3 regions of the Micromonospora sp. CNZ297 genome follow, and region 1 is predicted to be linked to each of the others. Evidence: riboswitches for the same ligand, from Rfam matches in the RefSeq annotation. Region 1 holds a riboswitch; each other region holds the start of a gene.
What was found. A riboswitch is a leader RNA that binds a small molecule or an ion and turns the genes downstream of it on or off. The one in region 1 is predicted to bind cobalamin.
Positions count from the first base shown of each region.

Region 2: it holds a riboswitch for cobalamin, as region 1 does, so the genes downstream of both, FB454_RS35615 (uroporphyrinogen decarboxylase/cobalamine-independent methonine synthase family protein) here and FB454_RS33505 ((2Fe-2S) ferredoxin domain-containing protein) in region 1, are expected to answer to the same signal.
Region 3: it holds a riboswitch for cobalamin, as region 1 does, so the genes downstream of both, FB454_RS02795 (peptidase) here and FB454_RS33505 ((2Fe-2S) ferredoxin domain-containing protein) in region 1, are expected to answer to the same signal.

Region 1 is NZ_VISU01000042.1:13,194-20,534, reverse strand. It holds gene cobN (cobaltochelatase subunit CobN) at 1-2,035, opposite strand, end outside; gene FB454_RS33505 ((2Fe-2S) ferredoxin domain-containing protein) at 2,032-2,676, opposite strand; cobalamin riboswitch at 2,767-2,947, opposite strand; gene FB454_RS33500 (sulfite reductase subunit beta) at 2,993-3,871, shown strand; gene FB454_RS33495 (precorrin-8X methylmutase) at 3,868-4,533, shown strand; gene FB454_RS33490 (precorrin-2 C(20)-methyltransferase) at 4,530-6,032, shown strand; gene FB454_RS33485 (cobalt-precorrin-4/precorrin-4 C(11)-methyltransferase) at 6,033-6,788, opposite strand; gene FB454_RS33480 (bifunctional cobalt-precorrin-7 (C(5))-methyltransferase/cobalt-precorrin-6B (C(15))-methyltransferase) at 6,785-7,341, opposite strand, start outside.
Region 2 is NZ_VISU01000036.1:18,976-26,316, reverse strand. It holds gene FB454_RS32580 (IucA/IucC family protein) at 1-326, shown strand, start outside; gene FB454_RS32575 (alanine racemase) at 323-1,495, shown strand; gene FB454_RS32570 (low temperature requirement protein A) at 1,590-4,022, opposite strand; cobalamin riboswitch at 4,636-4,853, shown strand; gene FB454_RS35615 (uroporphyrinogen decarboxylase/cobalamine-independent methonine synthase family protein) at 4,998-5,684, shown strand; gene FB454_RS32560 (ATP-dependent Clp protease ATP-binding subunit) at 5,987-7,341, shown strand, end outside.
Region 3 is NZ_VISU01000001.1:684,723-692,063, reverse strand. It holds gene FB454_RS02815 (polysaccharide pyruvyl transferase family protein) at 1-1,321, shown strand, start outside; gene FB454_RS02810 (hypothetical protein) at 1,782-2,222, opposite strand; gene FB454_RS02805 (beta-1,3-glucanase family protein) at 2,394-3,986, shown strand; gene FB454_RS02800 (alkaline phosphatase PhoX) at 4,162-5,322, shown strand; cobalamin riboswitch at 5,464-5,587, shown strand; gene FB454_RS02795 (peptidase) at 5,686-6,729, shown strand; gene FB454_RS02790 (hypothetical protein) at 6,765-7,250, shown strand.

The sequences.
Region 1 (7,341 bases):
GTCCGGTCGGCGCCTGGCCGAGCACGTGCAATCCGTCGCGGATCTGTACGTCCTTGATCTCGCACAGCCAGCCGTCGACGTGCAGCAGGAAGTCGTCGAACTCCTCGTCGCCGGGCCGTTCGTCCAGGCCGAGGTCGCGATGCATTTGTGCGGACTGCATCAGCGTCCAGATCTGCTGGCGGACCGCGGGCAGCTTTGCCGGGTCCATCACGGCGATGTTGGCGTGCTCGTCGAGCAGTTGCTCCAGCTTGGCGATGTCGCCGTAGCTTTCGGCGCGTGCCATCGGCGGCACCAGGTGGTCGACGATGGTGGCGTGCGCGCGGCGCTTGGCTTGGGCACCCTCGCCAGGATCGTTGACCAGGAACGGATAGATCAACGGCATGCTGCCGATTGCCGCGTCCGTGGCGCAGGCGGCTGAGAGCGCGGCGTTCTTCCCCGGCAGCCACTCCATCGAGCCGTGTTTGCCGAGGTGCACCACCGCGTCGGCGCCGAAGCCGTGTTCGAGCCAGCGGTACGCGGCCAGGTAGTGGTGCGACGGAGGCATGGCCGGGTCGTGGTAGATCGCGACCGGGTTCTCGCCGAAGCCACGCGGGGGCTGGATGAGGATGACGACGTTACCGGCGCGCAGGGTGGCCAGCACGATGTCGCCGTCGTCGTCGACGAAAAGCGAGCCGGGAGCCTCGCCCCAGGTCTCGGCCATGGCGTCGCGCAGCGCGGCGGGCAATCCGGCAGTCCAGCGCCGGTAGTCGTCCCGGCTGATACGCACGTGCGACTCGCTGAGCTGAGCCTGCGTGAGCCACTCCTCGTCCTGCCCACCGGCGGCGATCAAAGCGTGGATGAGCGCGTTGCCGGCCGTCGTGTCGGCATCCTCTCCCTCGACCGGGAGCAGCGGGTCGAGCCCGGGAATTGCGCCGGGTGCGCCGAGGTCGTAGCCGGCATCTCGCATCGCGCGCAGCAATCGGATCGCCGACACGGGCGTATCGAGGCCGACGGCGTTGCCGATGCGGCTGTGCTTGGTCGGGTAGGCCGACAGGACGAGGGCCACCTTGCGCTCGGCGGGCGGGACATACCGCAGTCGGGCGTGGTTGACGGCGATGCCCGCGACGCGGGTGCATCGCTCAGGGTCGGTCACGTAGCGGGGCAGGCCGTCGGCGTCGACCTCCTTGAATGAGAACGGGACGGTGATGAGGCGGCCGTCGAACTCGGGGATGGCGATCTGGGTCGCGGAGTCGAGCGGGGTGACGCCTTCGTCGGACGCCTCCCACTCGGCTCTGCCGGACGTGAGCGCCAGAGCCTGCAGCACGGGGATGTCGAGGGCGCGCAGCCGTTCGACGTCCCAGGACTCGTCGTCGCCGCCGGCGCTCGCGGTGGCGGGCCGGGCGCCGCCGGCGGCCAGGACCGTGACGACGATCGCGTCCAGGGTGGCGAGTTCGGCGTACAACTCCTCGGGCGCCGCCCGCAGTGACGAGACGTAGATCGGTACGCCGGCGGCCACGCCGGTGGTGTCGATGGCATCGGCGAGTTCGTGGGCGAACGCGTTGTTGCCGCTCACCTCGTGGGCCCGGTAGTACAGGACTCCGACGCGGGGCCGGGCGTCCGGGGCCGGCTGCCGGCTGACTCCCCACTCGGGCAGCACGGCCGGCGGTTCGAAGCCTTCGCCGGTCAGCAGCACGGTGTCGGACAGGAAGGCGTGCAGTTGGCGCAGGTTCTCCGCGCCGCCCTCGGCGAGGTAGCGGTGCGCCTCGGCGCAGACGCCGATCGGGACGGTCGACAGCCCCATCAACGCGGCGTTCGGCGTCCGTTCCCCACCGAGCACGACCAGGGGACGGCCGGTGCCGCGGATCAGCGCGGCGAGGTCGCGTACGTCCTCGGGCGAGCCGAGCACCCGCAGAACGACCACGTCGGCCTCGGTGGTCAGGGTGTCGCGGCGCTCGCCGGTGAGCCGGGCAGGGTTGGCCCAGGACCAGTCCGCGTTGCTGGCCCGCGCCGAGAGCAGGTCGGTGTCCGAGGTGGACAGCAGGGCGATGCGTGTCATGTTTCTCCTTCGGTGACACGGGAGCCGAGGCGCAGGTCGCCGACCGGACGGCCGGCGCGTAGGTGCTCGCCGACGAGGCGTGCCGCGTCGCCGGGTCGCACCGGCCCGTACCAGGTGCCGTCGGGGTGCACGACGGCGACTGGTCCGTGGTTGCACGGGAACAGGCAGCCGGTCTGGGCCATGAGGACGTCGGCGTCGGTGAGCTGCTGCTCGACGAGCGCGCCCACGATCGCGCGATAGGTCTCGTCCGCGCCGCGGGCACTGCAGCGCGGGCCGCGGCACAGCAGTAGATGATGGCGGTACGGCGGCAGGGTGTCCCAGGCCGGTGAGGTGAGTGGCGCCTCGTGCCCGGTGATCGCGCGCTCGCCGAACCGGATGACCGGCGGGTCGATCTGCTGACGGTGCCAGTGGCCGGCCACGCGTCCCACCCACGAACGGGCGAAAGTCAGGTCGTCGGTGCTCACCGGTTCCAGGCGAACCTCCCGGGCGCCCTCGGCGTGCAGCAGGTCGAGCACATGGGTCAGCGTCGGCTCGCCGGCTTGCAGGAAGGCCAGCCGGGCGCCGGCTGCCTCGGCCTGCCCGCGTAGCACCGGCGACGCGGCGTCCGTCAGTGCGGTCGCGACGTGAACGAGGACGCTCACGGGGTCAGGAGCCGGTGATCCGGTGCGATCGGGACACGGGGTCTTCTTTCGTCCGGGGCCTGTGCGCGAGGCCTGGATGGGCACGTGTCGCAGACGGATCTGCGGCCAGCAGGTCTTCGGACTCGGGATCAACCGGACGGGGCGCCTTCCCAGACCGTGGGTCCAGTGGCGTCGTGCCCCGCCCGTCACCCTCACCGCTGCGCGTCAGTCCCGGATTCGCACCGGGTTCCCTGGCTCATGGCTGAGTTTGACTGGCATCACGACGGTAGCACCGACAGCCGGTGTCGCCGGGGACGGGCTCTGGCACCATGTCGCCGTGACCGAGAGGACCCGCCGCGACCTGTGTCCCGGCCTGCTGCGCCCATGGATCGCCGACGACGGCGCGCTCGTGCGGGTGCGCGTCCCCGGCGGGATCGTGCCGACTGCGGCGCTGTGCGCACTCGTGGAGGTGGCCCGTGCGCACGGCGACGGCGCGGTCCACCTGACCAGCCGCGCCAACCTGCAGGTGCGCGGTCTCGAGCACGACGGTGGGCGGCTGCCCGAGACCGTCGTCGCCGACGTCATCGCGACCGGGCTCGTACCGTCCACGTCGCACGAGCTGGTCCGCAACATCCTCGCCTCACCGCTGACCGGACGCAGTGGCGGCCGGGCCGATCTACACCCGGTCGTCGCCGGACTCGACGCACGGCTGCGCGCCGAGCCCCGGCTCACCGCGCTGACCGGACGGTTCCTGTTCGTGCTTGACGACGGCCGCGGTGATCTGGTCAGCCGTGACTTGGACCTGGGGTTGGTGGCGCTCGACTCGGACACCGCGCAGCTACGCGCCGGAACCTCGGCGTGGGGGCCAGTCATCCGGCTGGACGAGGCCGCCGCGGCGCTGACCGGGCTCGCCGTACGCTTCGCCGGGCTCGCGGGTGACCGGCCGGACTCACCCTGGCACGTCGACGAGCTGCCCGGCGCCGGCGCCGCGCTGCTGGGCACCGTACTCGACCGTGCCGAGCGGACCCGGGTGAGCACACCTCCACCCGCGCTGGGCAGGATCGTTCAGGATGACGGCCGCGTCACCGCGCACCTCGCGGCTTCCGGCGGCCGAGTGGACGCTCCCCTGCTGGAGGAGATCCGCGCGCTCGGCGCCGGCGAGATCGTCGTCACCCCGTACCGCACCCTGCTCGTCCCCGATCTGGAGAACGCATGAGTCTCACCACACCGGCACGCCGCTACGACTACGTCACCGACGGCGCGGCGATCTACGACGCCTCGTTCGCCACCATCCGTGCCGAGGCCGATCTTTCGGGTGTGCCGGCCGACGCCGAGAAGGTCGCGGTGCGGATGATCCACGCATGCGGCCAGACCGACCTCACCCGCAACCTGGTGATCCACCCCGGCCTGGTGGCCGCCGCCCGCGGGGCGCTGGAGGCGGGGGCGCCGATCCTGACCGACGCGCACATGGTCGCCGCCGGCGTTACCCGCGCCCGCCTGCCCCGTGACAACGAGGTCCGCTGCTTTCTGCACGAACCCGAGGTCCCGGCGCTTGCCCACCGGTGGGCAACGACCCGGTCGGCGGCGGCGGTGTCGCTGTGGACCGACCACCTCGCCGGCGCGGTCGTCGCCTTCGGCAACGCCCCCACGGCCCTGTTCCACCTGCTGGAGATGCTGCGCGACGGCGCGCCACGACCAGCTGCGATCATCGGTACGCCGGTGGGATTCATCGGCGCCGCCGAGTCCAAGCAGGCGCTCATCGACCTCGCCACCGACGCCCCCGGCCTCGACGTGCCCTATCTCGTGGTGACCGGGCGCCGGGGCGGCTCGGCGATGGCCGCCTCCGCGCTCAACGCCCTCGCCCGGGAGGCGGAGTGACCGGGCGGCTGTCCGGCGTCGGGGTCGGCCCGGGTGATCCCGAACTGATCACGCTCAAAGCCGCCCGGCTGATCGGCGCGGCCCAGGTCATCGCCTACCACCAGGGTGTCGGCAAACAGTCCAACGCGCGCCGCATCGCTGCCGGGCTGTTCCCGGACGACGTGATCGAGGAGGCGCTGGTCTATCCGGTGACGACCCAGAGCACCGAGCACCCGGGCGGGTACGCCGGGGCGATGGCCGACTTCTACGCCGAAGCCGCCGAGCGGCTGCGGGCCCACCTTCGTGCGGGCCGCGACGTGGTCGTGCTGGCCGAGGGCGACCCGATGCTCTACGGCTCGTTCATGTACCTGCACGACCGGCTCGCCGGCGAGTTCGACACGCAGGTCGTCGCCGGTGTGCCCGCCTTCGCCGCCGCCACCGCCACCACCGCCCTGCCGCTGGTCCGGCAGACCGACGTGCTGACCGTGCTGCCGGGAACGTTGCCCGAGCCCGAGCTGGCCCGGCGTCTCGCCGACACCGACGGGGCGGTGATCATGAAGCTGGGCCGGACGTTCACCAAGGTCCGCTCGGCGCTCGAGCAGGCCGGGCGCGTCGAGGGCTCCTGGTACGTCGAACGGGCGTCGATGACCGCCGAGCGGGTACTGCCTGTCGCCGACGTGGACCCCGCCACGGTGCCGTACTTCTCGATCGTGCTGGTCCCCGGCGACACCCGGCCCGGAGTGGCCCGTTACGACCTCCCGGCCACCAGGGTCACCGAACCTTATCCCGGCGCCGAGGTCGTCGTCGTGGGCCTCGGCCCCGGTCCCGATCGGTGGCTCTCCCCCGAGGCGTCGCAGGTGCTCGCCGAGGCCGGCCACGTCGTCGGCTACGGCCCGTACGTCCAGCGCGTCGCGCAGCGCCCCGGACTCGTCCGCCACGCCTCCGGCAACACGGTCGAGCTCGAGCGGGCCCGGCAGGCGCTCGAACTGGCGCTCGCCGGTGAGCGCGTCGCGGTCGTCTCCGGCGGTGACGCGGGCGTCTTCGGCATGGCGTCGGCGGTGTTCGAGGCCGCGGAGGACCCCCGCTACGCCGGCGTCGCCATCCGTGTCGTACCCGGGATCTCCGCCGTCCAGGCGGTCGCGGCGCGCGCGGGCGCGCCGATCGGGGCCGATTTCGCGGTGATGAGCCTGTCGGACCGGCTCAAGCCGTGGGAGGTCGTGGTCAAGCGGCTGCGCGCTGTCGCCGAGGCGGATTTGGTGCTGGCCCTCTACAACCCGCGCTCACGCTCACGCACCGAACAGGTCGCGCAGGCCCGGGCCGTGCTGCTGGAGCACAAGTCCCCCCGGACGGTCGTGGTCGTGGGCCGCGACATCGGCCGGGCCGGGGAGAGTCTCACCGTCACCTCGCTCGGCGAACTGGACCCCGGCAGCATCGACATGAAATGCCTGTTGATCATCGGCGCCTCGGCGACGCGAGTCACCGCGGCCGGACGTGTCTGGAGCCCGCGCTTCGTGCCCTGATCAGCCGCGCACGCGGCGCTCGCGACCGGCCGAGTAGAGGAACGACTCGCCGCCACGGACGTCCCCGGCCAGCGCCGGGCCGACCAGGATGACCGCTGCCTGTCGCAGACCGGCCTGCTCGACCCGGCCGCCGATGTCGGCCAGCGTGCCGCGCAGGATGAGCTCCTGCGGCTGCGACACCCGGTGCACCACGACTATGGGGCAGTCGTGGCCGTAGTAGCCGGCCAGTTCGGCGGCCAGCTCGCGGGTACGCGTGACCGCCAGGTGCAGGGCGAGCGTCGCGCCGGTCGCGGCGAACGCGGCGAGCTTCTCTCCCGACGGCATGACCGTGGACCGGGCCTGCGCGCGGGTGAGCACGACCGACTGGGCCAGCTCCGGGACGGTCAGCTCGGCGCCGACGGCGGCGGCAGCAGCCGCATAGGCCGGCACGCCGGGCGTGACGTCCCACGGGACCCGGGCGGCGTCGAGCCGGCGTGCCTGCTCGTGCACCGCCGAGTACAGCGACGGGTCACCGGAGCACAGCCGTACGACCTCGGACCCGTCGGCGTGTGCCTGGACCAGGTGCGTGGTGATCTGGTCCAGGTCGAGGTGCTGGGTGTCGATCAGCCGGGCGTCGTCACGGCAGTGCTCCAGCACCTCGGCGTCGAGGTACGTGCCCGGGTACAGGCACACGTCGGCGGACTCGAGCAGGCGTACCGCGCGGAGGGTGAGCAGGTCGGCGGCGCCGGGCCCGGCCCCGACGAAATGGACGGTCATGAATCTCCCTTGACGATGGACCACTGGCTGACTGCCCGTGCGGGCGTCCAGCCGGTGAAGCCGCCGAGCGGTTCGGCGCGTTCGACGTGCAGGCGGACGAGTTCACCGCCGCGCCGGCTGTGCTGCTTCAGCAGCACCGCCTCGGTCTCGGCGGTGACACCGTGCACGACGAGCCGTCCACCGGCGCCGAGCGCATCCCAGCAGGTGTCCAGCACGCCGGGGACGGTGGCCCCGCCGCCGACGAACACCGCGTCGGGACGGTCCAGGCCGGACAGGGCCCCGGGCGCCGAACCCTCGACCAGACACAGACCCGGCACGCCGAGGGCAGCGGCGTTGCGGTGCACCAGCGCGGCCCGGTCGGAGCGGGGCTCCACCGCGATCGTCCGTGCCGTCGGCCAGGCCCGCATCCACTCCACACCGATCGAGCCGCTGCCGGCGCCGACGTCCCACAGCAGCTGACCGGGCGCGGGCGCGAGCCGGGCCAGGGCACTGGCCCGCAGGTCACGTTTGGTGATCTGCCCGCCGTGCTCGAACGCGTCGTCGGGCAACACGC
Region 2 (7,341 bases), on a different contig from region 1:
GGCCACCGGGGTTGCCCCGGCAGGTCGGGTACGACGCCCTCCAGGCCCGCCAGCGCGTCGTCTACTGCCTGTTCGTCAACCACCTGGCCGGGATCAGCGGCGCTCTCGCCGACGCCCGGCCGGGCATCGAACCGGCCCTGTGGCGGGAGGTGCGGGACGTGGTCGCCGCGGTAGCCGCCGACCTGGGCGAGCCGCCCGAGCTGCGTGCCCTGCTGGCCGGTGAGCCGCTGGTGGCCAAGGCGAACCTGCTGGTGCGATGGCGGAGAGATGCGGACCGGGCAGCGCCGTTCGTGCCGGTGCCGAACCCTCTCGGCGGTCGCGCGTGACCCGGCCGGTCTATGTCCACGACCTCGACGCGCTGGCCGGGCACGCCCGGGCGATCCGCGCCGCCTTGCCGCCGGAGGTCGAGCTGCTGTACGCGGTGAAGGCGAACCCGGAGCCGGACGTGCTGCGCACGCTGGCACCGGTCGTCGACGGCTTCGAGACCGCCAGCCGGGGCGAGTTGCGACGCCTCGCCCAGGTGCTGCCCGAGCGGGCGGCTGCCGCGTACGCCGGTCCGGGCAAGACCGACGCGGATCTGGCCGCGGCACTCGCCGCCGGGGTGGCCCGGATCCACGTGGAGTCCCCGGCCGAGCTGCGCCGCCTTGGCGCGCTGGCGGTCTCCGCCGAGGTGCGGGCGCGGGTGCTGCTGCGGGTGAACCTGCCACTGGAGGCGCCCGGGGCGAGCCTGGTGATGGGCGGGCGTCCCAGCCCGTTCGGAATGGACCCGGCTGAGGCGGTGGCCTGCGCCCGCCGTCCACCGGCCGGGGTCGAGGTGCGAGGCGTGCACGTCCACCTGGCCAGCGGACTGGACGCGCCGCTCGCCGCCATGGTGGCGGAAGCCGTGGTCCGCTGGTCGGTCAGCGAGGTCGGGGCCCGGGAGGTAGACGTCGGCGGTGGCATGGCAGTCGACTACGTGGACCCGGCAGCCCGCTTCGACTGGGCCAGCTACGGGCGGGCACTGGCCGGCGTGTGCGACGCGTATCCGGGGGTGCGGCTTCGCGTCGAGCCGGGCCGGTCGGTCACCGCCTACTGCGGGGCGTACCTGACCGAGGTGATCGACGTGAAACGCTCCTACGGCGAGTGGTTCGCAGTGGTCGCGGGCGGCACCCACCACCTTCGTACACCGGCGGCCAAGGGCCATGCGCAGCCGTTCACCGTGCACCAGCGGTACAGCGGTGACGGGCCGTGCACCGACGGCGGGCCGGTCACTGTAGTCGGGCAACTGTGCACACCGAAGGACGTGCTGTCCCGCACGACGCACGCCGGGCCGGTGGGCGTCCGCGACGTGCTGGTGTTCGCCATGGCCGGCGCGTACGCCTGGAACATCAGCCACCGCGACTTCCTGCTCCACGAGCCGCCGGATTTCCGTACCGGCGACCCGCACCGCGTCGCCGCCGAGTGGGGCGGCCGGCCGATGACAGGTCAGGACTTGGCGCGGTCATTCCGCCAGTAGCTTATAGACGCCAACCCGGCCGGCGGCACCCGGCGATCCGCGGCTTGGTGGAAGATGCGCGGGCTACTGCGATCACGGGCAGCGAATTTCGCGCTCACGTGCCGCGGGCGGGGTGACTGCCGGGCCGCGGTCTGGTCGTGCGGGCGAGCAGGTGCACGGACGACAGACTTAGGATGAGCAGGATCAGCGCCTCCCGCACCGGCAGCAGGATGGTCAGCGGAGCAAGCGCGGCGACCAACAGGGTCAGGGCCCGGGGGCGGGTCACGGTACGGCGTGCGCGCCGCCACACGAGGTGGTCGGTCAGCAGGAAGACGATTAGGCCGCACACGAGAATGACTTGCCCGGCCGGCGTCGCCGGGCCGAGCTGTCCGGGTATGGCCAACGATGTGCGCAGGCCGAAGGCGACCAGGACGAGGCCGACGACCAGGAACAGGTGCAGGTACGTGTAGGCGTCCCGGGCCAGAGTTCCACGTTGCCGCGGCGTGGTCAGCTCGGTGAACCGTTCGCCGATGACGACGTCGGTGCCGACGTAGGTCCACCAGAGGGCGGACAGCAGGAGAGCGCCGAGTGCTACGCAGAGGAGCGCGGGTCCGGAGGCGGGCAGGCCGGCGACGGCCATTCCGGTGGAGATCACCGCTTGGCCGAGCGCGATGAGGATGATCAGGTTGTAGCGGCCCATCCATTTGCTCACCTGACCGAGCTGCCAGTTGCGGGCTCCGGTGAGATAGCCGCTGCTCAGGTCGACGGCGATGCCGGCCACCCAGAGCGCTGTGCTCAGGGGTGTCGCCGGGCCGGTGGCCCCGCCGGCGAGCACGGCGCCCACCAGCAGTACGGCGGCGACACACGTCGGCGCGGCGGCTCGTATCACGGCCGTGGGCAGCGCGGTGTCTCGCCGGAGCGGGATCCAGAGCGCGGCGAGTTGCAGGACGCGCACCGCCACGTACGTGAGGACGACGATCGCGGGACCGGGCAACCCTCCGGGCACGTGACTGAACGCCTGTGGCGTGGCGATCCCGAGCATCAGGGTCAGGGTCACCTCAGTGAGCACGATCAACCGCCGGACGTTCGCCGACCCGCGCACCACAGTCGTGTACCAGGTGTGGTTGATCCAGGACCACCAGAGCAGGGCGAGGACGGCCAGCCCGTGGAACACGCCGGTCGCCCCCGGGTGCCGGGTCATGAGGACAGTGACCTGGATGAACGCGTACACGAACACGAGGTCCAGGAACAGGTCTTCCGGGGTGGCCTCGACCTCGCGCCCGGCCGTCACGGCGACCACCCGGTGCAGGCCGCGGTGACGCTTCCGGAGCACCGTCACATGCGCGAGCACCACGCAGACCAGGGCCCCGGCGAGGATCCCGAGCGATGCCACGGCCTCCACCGTGCGGGCCACCGGCGCCAGCAGCGCGACCAGGACGATGCCGAGTAGCGGACCCCGGCCGATTCGCCGGACCATGCGCCACTCGAACGCCACCAACCCGAGCAGGTACAGGACGACCCCGCCGTAGAGACTGAACAGAGCCGGGGCGTCCCACTTCTTTGCGGTGTCGATCTCGGTGGCGCCCAGCGCGTGCTTGAGCCCGAACGCCACCAGGATGAGCCCGGCGATCATCGGCAGGTGCAGGAGGGTGTACGCGTCGCGGGCCAGCCGGGACCGGGCGTGGTGGGGGACGGACTCCAGCGTCTGTTCCGCGTCGAGCGCCGCGATGTCGAAGTACGCCCACCAGAGGAACGCCACGACGAGGAGCGCGAGCCCGGAGCCGGCGAGCACGGACCAGGTGATCGCGGGTGTGCCGGCGAACCCCCGGCTCGTGCCGATCGAGATGATCGTCTCGCCCAAGGCGATCAGCATGATCAGGTTGTGCCGCTCTGCCCAGTGCCGCACCGACCTGAGCTGCCAACTGCCGGTGCCTGGAGCGCGCAGCCCGACGTAGTCGACGGCGGTCGCCACCGCGAAGAGCAGGATCTGCAGCAGCCCGGCGCTGCGTCCGGGTGCGAGGTGGCTGGGCAGCAGCGCCCCGCACAGCAGCAGGACGGCGCTGGCGGCCAGGGGTAGCCAGGCCTGCCGGGCGGGTGCGATCGACTGCTGCGTCGAGCGTCGCCGGCTCCGCATGATGATCAACAGCGACACGGCTCGGATGCTCAGAAAGCCGACGACGAAGACGAGAGGTGCGGAGAGCCCGGCGTGCCGGTCGACGAACACATCCGGAATCGCGACGGCGACCAGCAGGAGCGCGGTCGCAACCATGAACATGACGATTGGCAGGATCCCGCGGTCGAGCCGGACCAGGTTTCCGACCCAGGCGTACCCGGCCCAACTGCGCCACAGCAGCAGGAGCACGAGCCCGCCTTGGACCAGCGCGTCGAAGGCCGACCGCGCGGCCATGAGGCCGGCGACGTTCATGAAGGCGAAGACAAACACGAGATCGAGGAAGAGCTCGGCTCGCGTCACCCCGCCGTGCGTCGCGACCAGGGTTCGCCGGACGCCCAGCCCGGCTCCGGCCACCTCATCCTCTCCGCTGGTCACCCGACCACTGTTGCAACCTCTCATGCCGCCGACAGGTGAATCCGCGACCGTGCGACGACCTCGGCGTGGAACGAGCCCGGCCGGTCCGCGATCGCCGATGCCGACATCGCCCACGCCACGTGCGGCGGGGGCGATGACTCACGGCGCCGCCGACGCCTGGCCGCACTCCCCCCGGGGCAGAGGCAGGTGCCCTCGTGGTGATTCATCCCGTACGGCCAGCCGGTACGGCCTCGTCTGCCCCCGCGCTCGCGCGGTGGCCCAGTACGACAAGCGCTACGGCGAAGGCAGGTGCCCGTCCGGCTGGCCGACCTGCCGGACCAGCGGCCGGGCAGGTGCAGAGCCCTCGGTCCGTGCGTTCCGCGCCGCGCCGGTAGGGGCCAGGGCCAGCCGTCGGCGCCGGAGAGAGGCGACTACCTCGTCGGCGGCACCGACCATTCCACCCGGGGCGGTTCAGACCGGGTTCGGCGGCGCGCATCCGCCGACCACGACTACCGCGACCCGGCCCATCTTCTAGCCCCTCGTCACCCTCTCGTCGCACGCAAGCACTCCGCTGCCGCGACGGCTTGCTGTCCCGCAGGGCGGACACACCGACCACGTCGGCCCACCGCCCCATACGATGGACAACGGCGCTGGTGCGCCCCCCGCCGCGCGAGTGGGGCGCCGTAAGAGGGAACCCGGTGCGAATCCGGGACTGCCCCGCAGCGGTGAGTGGGAACGACAGCCGTCAACGAAGCACTGGACCGCGAGGTCTGGGAAGCGACGGCCAGTAGGTGACCGGGTGGATCCGGTCGTGCCGCGAGTCCGAAGACCTGCCCGCACTGCGCGTACCGCCGGTGCGCGCCGTCGGCGGCCTCTCGGGAGGGCCAGGGCGGAAAGCCGGTACGCGACAGCCGTACCCCGCCTTCCCCTTCCCCCGTGGCCGCCAGGCACCTCGAGGGAAGGACCACAGTGACAACCTCATTCGGGCAGAGCACAGTGCTCGGCTACCCCCACATCGGCGCGCACCGCGAGTTGAAGAAGGCGGTCGAGGCCTACTGGGCGGGCCGGATCGACGCCGAGAAGTTGGCGGCGACCGCTGCCGCACTACGGGAGGAGGTCTGGCGGACGCTGCGCGACGCGCGCCTGGATGCGATCCCGTCGAACACGTTCTCCTACTACGACCACGTGCTCGACACGGCCGTCGCTGTCGGCGCGATCCCGCACCGGTTCGCCCGCCTCGGCCTCGGCGATCTCGACACCTACTTCGCGATGGCCCGGGGCGTCGATGCCGAGCCGGCGCTCGAACTGACGAAGTGGTTCGACACCAACTACCACTATCTGGTCCCCGAGATCGGCTCCGACACCACCTTCGCGGCGAATCCCGACAAGGCGCTGCGCGAGTACCGTGAGGTCCGCGATCTGGGAATCGACAGCCATCACCGGATCGGGCCGCATCGAGGGTGGGGCGGGGTGGCCGGTGTGCTGCGGGGAGGGTTCCTCATCCGCGACCGCAAGTACACCGCCGCCTTTCGATCACGCCTTCGCCGCCCGAACTCGGCGGAGATGTCCGGGGCGCAAGACGGCGGAGAGCGTGGTGCTGTCGGAACACTGAGCGCAATTCGGTCCCCCGCCGATGGCCAAACTCGGACGCCTGCCGGACGCCTGGGTCAAGTCCACCGGTAACAACGCAGCGCTCGTGAGGGCAGACCGCAGGGTCCGCGGGTACCGGGGTCCCGCGCCTCCCGGCCTGCCGGTCAAGGCGCCGATCCGATGGTGGGCAGGCCGCAGGCGCCGACGGGGCCCAGCCCTGGGACGCTCCGGTGCGACCTCCGCGACAACCACCCTCAGTGGCTGCCCTGCACCCGCAGCGAGTACAAACCCTGGCCTCCCCAGAAACCCATAAGGCCAACTCTGTGGGCGAAAGGTGCGTAGCGTTCAGGTGGGCCTGTGCCGAGGACCCACCCCACCGGCAGAAAGGGTATGAGATGTCGCTCGACGCGTTCCGCATCCCCGGCGGCTCCTTGGACGACTTGATCAGTCGGTTCTTCGGCGGAGACCCGTTCGCGGGACGTCCGGTGGAGCGGGTCGACCTGTCCCGGCTGCTCTCCACCGAGTCGCGGCAACTGCTGCAACGGGCAGCCGAGCAGGCTACGGAGTGGGGCAGCCCGTACCTCAATGTCGAGCACCTGCTGTGGGCCGCCGCCCAGGCCGACCCCACCCGCCGGATGCTCGGCGCGAGCGGCGCCGACCCCGACGACCTGGCCCGCCAGATAGAGTCGGCCGTCCCCAAGGGCAGGCCACGCGAGGACACGCCTCCGCTCGCGCCGGCGGCGAAGCGCGCCCTGCTCGACGCGCACCGCGAGTCGCGACGGTCCGGCGCGACGTACATCGGCCCCGAACACCTCCTGCTCGGCATCGCCGCGAACCCGGAGACGACCGCGGGCCGGGCGTTGCGGGCGCTCGGTGGGGCCGTCACCGGGCCCACGCCGCCGGCGGGCGGTGCCGACGGGCGCGGAGCCAGCAGCACCCCCACCCTTGACCAGTACGGGCGGGACCTCACCGAGGACGCCCGGGCCGGTCGGCTCGATCCGGTCGTCGGCCGTGATGACGAGATCGACGACACGATCGAAGTGCTCTCCCGGCGTACGAAGAACAATCCGGTGCTCACCGGCGAGCCGGGCGTCGGCAAGACGGCGATCGTCGAGGGCATCGCGCAGCGCATCGTCAACGACGAGGTGCCCGAAACCCTGGCCAACCGGCGTGTGGTCGCACTCGACCTGTCCGGGATGGTGGCGGGCACCAAGTACCGCGGTGAGTTCGAAGAGCGCCTGAAGAACGTGATCCAGGAGGTGACGTCGGGCGAGGACGGGCTGATCCTCTTCATCGACGAACTGCACACCGTTGTCGGCGCGGGCGGCGGTGGCGAGGGGGCGATGGATGCCGGCAACATGCTCAAGCCCGCCCTGGCCCGCGGCGAACTGCACGTGGTCGGTGCGACGACACTGAACGAGTACCGTCGCTACATCGAGAAGGATCCTGCGCTGGAGCGCCGGTTCCAGCCGATCCTGGTGTCGGAGCCGAGCGTGGAGGACACCGTCGCGATCCTCAAGGGCATACGTGACCGGTACGAGGCGCACCATCAGGTGCGCTACACGGACGAAGCGCTGGACGCCGCCGCTGAACTGTCCCACCGCTACATCACCGACCGGTTTCTGCCGGACAAGGCCATCGACCTGCTCGACCAGGCGGGGGCCCGGGTCCGGCTTCGTTCCCGCACACCCGCTCCGGACAAGAAGGAGATCGAGAAGCGGCTGTCCCAGCTGCGCCGGGAGAAGGACAG
Region 3 (7,341 bases), on a different contig from region 1:
CCAGCGGATCCTGCTGCGAGCCCGCAAGGGCCCGTTCGACGTCGTCACCGCCGAGGAGACCTACGAGCGGGACTGGATCGGCAAGAACAGCGGCAACCTGGTCTTCAGCCACGCCGCGCACAAGCTGCTGTCCACCTCGACGGCGGAGATCACCCCGTCGCGGTTCCGGACGGACCCGCGCGATGCCGACGAGATCAACGAGAAGTACGACGTCTTCGTGATCCCGCTGGCGAACGCGTTCCGCCACGACTACGTGAACCGGTTGACGTCGATGACCCGGCTGATCGAGCGGCTCAAGATCCCGGTGGTGGTGCTCGGGGTCGGGGCGCAGACCCACGTGGACGGCGACCGGGAGTACCTGCGTCCGATCGACGAGCCGGTGAAGGCGTTCTGCCGGGCGGTGCTGGACCGATCGCACAGCATCGGCGTACGCGGCGAGATCAGCGAGAACTACCTGCGGACGCTGGGTTTCTCCGCCGTCGAGCAGATCGGCTGTCCGTCGATGTTCCTGCACGGCGACAGCCTCCGGGTCGAGAAGGCGAAGGCCACCCTGGACACCGAGGATCGGCTCGCGTTCGTCATCTCGCCGTACGTCCGCGCGTTGGCCCCGATCGTCCAGCACCACCACCAGCGCTACCCGAACCTGCGCTACGTGGCGCAGGGCCTGTACACCCTCGGCACCCTGCTCTACGGCGACGCACCGAAGTTGCGCGGCAAGACCGACGACATGCCGATCCACACCTCACACCCGCTCTTCGTCGAGGACAAGGTGCGGATGTTCATGGACCCGTGGCCCTGGATGGAGTATCTCTCCGGATTCGACTTCGCCTTCGGCACCCGGATCCACGGCACCATCACGGCGCTGATCTCCGGCACTCCCGGGTATCTCCTCGCACACGACTCGCGCACCCTGGAACTGGCCCGCTACTTCGACATCCCGCACCGGTTGATGCGCGACGTGCCGGCCGACGTCGACGCCGCCCGACTCTACGAGGAAGCCGACTACACGGCCCTGAACGAGGGCCACAAGGAGCGCTTCGCGCGGATCACCGCGTTCCTCGCCAAGCACGACCTCGGCCTGTCGTTCGCCGACGGGGACAGCGCCACCCGCTTCGACGAGCAGGTCCGCCGAACCGTCTACCCGCCGGCGGTCCGGCCGGCCTCCGCCTACACGGCCGAGGAACTGCTGACGCGCATCCAATGGCTGCGGGACGAGAACCGGACGCTGCAGCAGAAGCTCACGGCACGCCGCGCGCAGCCACTGCGCGACCAGGTCAAGCAAGCGGTGGGCCGCCGGGTCCGCCGGATGCTGTCGCGCTGACCGTCGTACGCCTGCTCGGCAGCGGAATGGCCGGCGCCGCGACGGCGGCGTTCGGCGTGGCGGTGCGATCAGCCCGCCGCGAATCGCGAGAACCCTTCTTATTTCCATCGACCGGAATTACGCTCTGGGCCAGCCCCGAGGTGCATCACATCGGAGGTTCCTATGAGGACGATGACCATCCGTCGCACGACTGCACTCCGCCTGGTGTCCGGCGCACGCCGCCTGTGGATCGAGTGGTGCTGGTAACTGCCGGCCCGGCGGGCGCTCCCGGGCGCCCGCCCCTGCGGCGGTGGGCCCTGCGGTGACGGACGGGGCGGAGCGCTACGACTGCCACCGCGACCACGGGCCGTACGCCGGGGTCTCGGCCTTCCTCGGCCGGGTCGCCGCCGACCCTGACCCGGCCCGGCCGGGGAGCCGGCGCTCATCGTGCGCCGGCCCCGGTCCGGGGAGGGGAGCGGGTTCAGCAGCCCTGGCGGCGGCTGTAGATCTGGTGGCGCTCACCGGCCCATCCGATGTAGCCGACCGCCTCGACGCAGTAGTTCGCCGTACCGGTGACGGCGACCGGGCCGGCGTAATAGCTGAAGTCACCGGAATTGGTGTCCGCGCCGCCCGACCGGGTGCAGTGCGCGCCCTCGCCCGACCGCTCCGCGCAGCGGTAGATCTGCACGAAGGTCGGCGCCGACCTCCCGTACGCCGCGCCGCGGTGGTAGAAGCAGGCGCTGTTGGTGCCCCCGTTGCTGCTGTTGTAGTAGATCACCAGTTCACCGAGCCCGGACGACTGCACCTGGCTGTAGGTGATGGTCCCCGAGCAGGAGCCGGCCGCCTGGGCGGCGGGGGCGCCGACAGTCAGGCCCGCCGCGACGGTCACCAGCGCCGTCAGCGCCGAAAGCATGCGTTTCATGTACCTACCTACCCAATCCACAGTCGACTGTTCCGTAGTGGATCTTAATCAACCGGTGACCTTCGCCGTGGCCCTGATCCATAGGCAACCACCTATTGACAAACAATATTAACAATTGGACCCTGCTGAGAGAGCGCTCTCCCGTCCCCCTGTCTCCCGCGAGGTGTCCCCATGCGTCTCCGAAGAAGGCTGCTCGCCGCCGCGTCCGCCCTGCTCGCCGGGCTCACCGGCGCCGTCGTCGCTACGCCCGCCCAGGCGGTCGGACCGGCGTTGCTGCCGGTCACCGTCACCAACACCACCGGCCGCAGCGACCCGGTCCACCTCTACGTCATCGGCGTCCAGCTGTCCTCCGGCCGGCTCGGCTACGTCACCTCCGGCGGCGGATTCGTACCGTGGACCGGCGGGCAGCTCCCGCCGTCACCCGCGCCGGACGTCTCCATACCGGGCCCCGGCAACGGCGGCAGCACCACGATCCAGTTCCCCCGCGGCTTCTCCGGCCGGGCCTACTTCTCCCTCGGGCAGAAGCTCAAGTTCTTCCTCACCCCGGACGGACTGGTGCAGCCCGCGCCCTGGGCGGCCGGTGACGCGAACCGCGACATCCTCTTCGACTGGAGCGAGTTCACCTACAACGACTCCGGGCTGTGGCTCAACAGCTCCCAGGTCGACATGTTCGCGATCCCGCACGCGGTCACCGTGACCGGCGCCAACGGCGTCACCAAGCGCACCGGCGACGTGGTGGCCAACGGACGCAACGCGGTGATCGACGGGATCCGGGCGCAGCCGGGCTGGGCCGGCACCGTCCACACCCGCTCCGACGGGACCGTGCTGCGCGTCCTGGCTCCGGGCAAGGCGGCCGGGGCCGGCCTGCTCAGCACCACCTACCTGGACTCGTACATCGCGTCCGCGTGGAACGCGTACACCACGAAGACCCTGACCGTGGCGCCCTTCGCCGACCAGCCGGCCATCCGGTACTACGGCCGCACCTCGGGCAACACCATGACCTTCACCAACGGCAGCGGCCAGGTGGTCGCCTCCTTCAACCGGCCCTCCTCGGCCAGCGTCTGGGGCTGCGACGGCGACCTGCCCGCGCCGAACGACCAGGTGGTCGGCCCGATCTCGCGTACGCTCTGCGCCGCCCTCAACCGAGGCACGCTCGGCACCGTCGACACCCAGCCCAGCACGAACGCCGCCGACTTCTACCGCAGCAACCCCACCAACCAGTACGCACGCCTGATCCACGCCAACATGACCGACGGCCGGGCGTACGCGTTCGCCTTCGACGACGTCGGTGGATTCGAGTCGCTGGTGCACGACGGCGATCCCCGTTCGGCCGGACTGATCCTCAGCCCGTTCACCGGCGGTGGCGGCGGCACCCCGACCACCGGGGTGCCAGTGGTCAGCAACTGGAACAACAAGTGCATCGACGTGCCGAGCTCCAACTTCGTCGACCGCGCGCCGTTGCAGATGTGGAACTGCAACAACACCAACGCGCAGAAGTGGACGTTCAGCGGCACGGCGCTCAAGAGCCAGAACAACAAGTGCATGGACATCGACGCCGGGTCCACCGCGAACGGGGCGGCGGTGCAGCTCTACACCTGCAACGGCACCGGCGCCCAGCAGTTCACCCTGAACGCGGCCGGAGACCTGGTCAACCTCCAGGCCGGCAAGTGCGTCGACATCAAGGACTGGAACGGCAACGACGGCGCGAGGCTCCAGCTCTGGGACTGCGGGGGCACGGCCAACCAGAAGTGGCGCAAGGGCTGACCAGCCATGCGAACGGTGGCGGGGGCCGACCGCGAGTCGCTCCCGTCACCGGCACGCGACGGACGAGACGGCCGACACGACGCCGCGCACCGAGGCGTCCATCGACGTTCATCCAACAGATCGATGTGCGTAAGCTCCGCCCGGTCAGATCTGGGGAACCTACCGAGGAGGTTCCATGGATCGTCGAGCAATGCTGCGGGCCACTGTCGTCGGTGCGGGCGCTGTCGCGCTGCCGTTCACCGCGTGGTCGGCGGCGTACGGAGCCCCGGCGCAGAACGCGGCGGGCCCCTACGGCGGGCTCCAGCCCGCCGACGCCAACGGCATCCAGTTGCCGGCCGGCTTCACCAGCTCGATCGTCGCACGATCCCGTCGGACGGTGCCGGGGACGTCGTACACCTGGCACGACGCTCCGGACGGTGGCGCCGTGTTCCCGAACGGCACCGGCTGGATCTACGTGTCGAACTCCGAGGTGTCAGCCGGTGCGGGCGGCGGTGCCTCACGCCTCGTCTTCGACTCCAGCGGCACCGTGGTCGGGGCGTCGCGGATCCTCTCCGGAACCAACAACAACTGCGCCGGGGGCAAGACACCGTGGAACACCTGGCTCTCCTGCGAGGAGGTGTCCCTGGGCCGGGTCTTCGAGACGTACCCCCTCGGCGGGACCGCCGTGGCGCGTCCCGCGCTGGGCCGGTTCAAGCACGAGGCGGCCGCGGCCGACCCGGTCCGCCGGGTCGTCTACCTGACCGAGGACGAGACCGACGGCAAGTTCTACCGGTTCGTGCCGACCACCTGGGGCGACCTCTCCGCCGGAACCCTCCAGGTCTTCCGCGCCGGTACGGCGACCTCCGGCACGTTCACCTGGGCCACGGTGCCCGACCCGGACGGCTCGCCCACCCCGACCCGGCAGCAGGTGTCCGGCGCGAAGACGTTCAACGGCGGCGAGGGCTGTCACTACGCGGATGACACCGTCTGGTTCACCACGAAGGGCGACAACCGCGTGTGGCAGGTCAACCTGGCCGCCGGCACGTACGAGCTCGCCTACGACGACAACCTGGTCAGGCCGGGCACCCCTCCGCTGACCGGGGTCGACAACATCACCGGGTCCACTGCCGGTGACCTGTACGTCGCGGAGGACGGCGGGAACATGGAGATCTGCATGATCACGCCCGACGACAAGATCTCGGTCTTCCTGCGGATCACCGGACAGAGCGGTTCGGAGATCACCGGGCCGGCGTTCACCCCGGCGGGGGACCGGCTGTACTTCTCGTCGCAACGCGGCACGACCGGCTCGTCCTCCGGCGGCATCACCTACTGCGTCACCGGACCGTTCCGCCGATGACCGGCTCCCGGCCCCGCTGACAGTGACCACGCGGTCGAGGACGCCCGGTCTTCACCGGGCGTCCTGCCGGCCGTCACGGCACGTGTCCGGTTCCTGGCGCATTGACATCGGCGCTCCGGCCACAGCAGACTGTCGCGACAACTGAACCACCGCGTGTACGTGCGGGGGAAGACCGGTCGAAATCCGGCGCTGGCCCGCAACGGTAGGCCGCCCAGAGAGATCTGCGGCGGCGAGCCCGAATACCCGTCGTACGCGTGCATCCGCTCCCCACCCGTCGTGGCCCACGGGTCGGAGTCCCGGTCGATCCCGCGTGCTGCGGTCGTCCGGGCTTTCGACGACCGCCGGGCCGGAAAGGCGCTTCCGATGGTCGTCCGCCGAAGCCGGCACCGCCTGCTCGCGCTCCTCTGCGGCGTACTCGCCGCTCTCACCCTCACCACACCCGCCGTCGCCGCCCCCGAGCGCGCCGCCCTCACCCGCCCGGAGGCCGCCGGCGGCTGGCTCGCCCGGCAACTCGTCGACGGCGAACGCTTCGAGGCGGTCTTCGACGGTGTCGTGTACCCCGACCAGGGGCTGACCCTCGACGCCGTGTTCGCCTTCGCCGCCACCGGCGTCGCCGACGACCACGGCGCCGACGCGCTGGCCTGGGTCACCCGGCCGGACATCCGCGACGGCTACCTCGGCGACGGCGTCTCCGAGGCGTACGCGGGTGCGACCGCCAAGCTCGCCCTCGCCGTGCAGGTGCGCGGCGGCGACCCGGCCGACGTCGGCGGGGTGGACCTGATCGCCCGGCTGCGCTCGCTCCAGACGCCGGCCGGCAGGTTCAGCGACCGGTCCGCGTACGGCGACTACAGCAACGCGTTCAGCCAATCCTTCGCGCTGCTGGCGCTGGACCGTACGGCGGGCGGAGCGCCGCCGGCGGCGGCCGCCTGGCTGGCCGGCACCCGGTGCCCGGACGGCGGCTACCCGCTGCTGCCCGCGCAACCGGTCTGCACGTCCGACGTGGACGCCACCGCGCTCGCGGCACAGGCGCTGCGCGCCGCGGACCGTCCGGCCGACGCCGCCGCCGGGCTGCGCTGGCTGGTGTCCGTTCAGCGTGCCGACGGCGGCTTCGCCAACGCGGGCGGCACGCCGAACGCCAACAGCACCGGCCTCGCCGCGCAGGCCCTGCGCGACGGCCACCGGCTGCCGGCCTGGGCGCGGGCCCGGGCATTCCTCGCCGGACTTCAGGTCGGCTGCGCCGGGGCGCCGGCCGACCGGGGCGCTGTCGACTTCGACGGCGGCGGCTTCGACCCGGCCACCGCACCCCGGGCGACCGCCCAGGCCGTCCTCGGTCTCACCGGGATCGGGTACGCCCGTCTGTCCGCCGTCGGCGCCGACCCCGGCGCACCGGCGCTCGCCTGCCCGTGAACCGCTTCGCCGCTCGCCCGATCACAGGAGGATCCGTGTTCCGTCATCGTTCCACAGTCCGCACCTGGCTGGCCGGTCTCCTGGCCGCCGTCGTGGCCGGCGTCGCGCTGACCGCAGTCGAACCCGCGCCCCGGGCGGCGCACGCCGCCGCCTGCGCGGGCACCTCGGGAGTCACGGTGGTCGTCGACTTCGCCACGCTCGGCGGCGGCGTCCAGGTCGCCTGTGCGCCGGGCGATCCGGCCACCGGCCTGGCCGCGCTTCAGGCCGCCGGCTTCACAGTCACCGGCACCGCCCGCTGGGGCCTGGCCTTCGTCTGCCGGATCAACGGCAAGCCCACCGCCGCGACCGAGCCGTGCGTCAACACCCCGCCGGCCACGGCGTACTGGTCGTACTGGCATGCGTCCAGCGGCGGCTCCTGGTCCTACAGCACGTCGGGGGCGACCGGCTACAACCCCGCGCCGGGCAGTGTCGAGGGCTGGTCCTTCGGCGCCGGCGCCCCGCCGAGCATCGCCGCTCCCTAGGTGTGACCGGCGGCGCACCGGGTGCCGGCAACTGCTCTGGCGTCGTCGCGCGCCCGGGCGGTACGGTGTCGGCACCCGGTGCGCCGGGCAC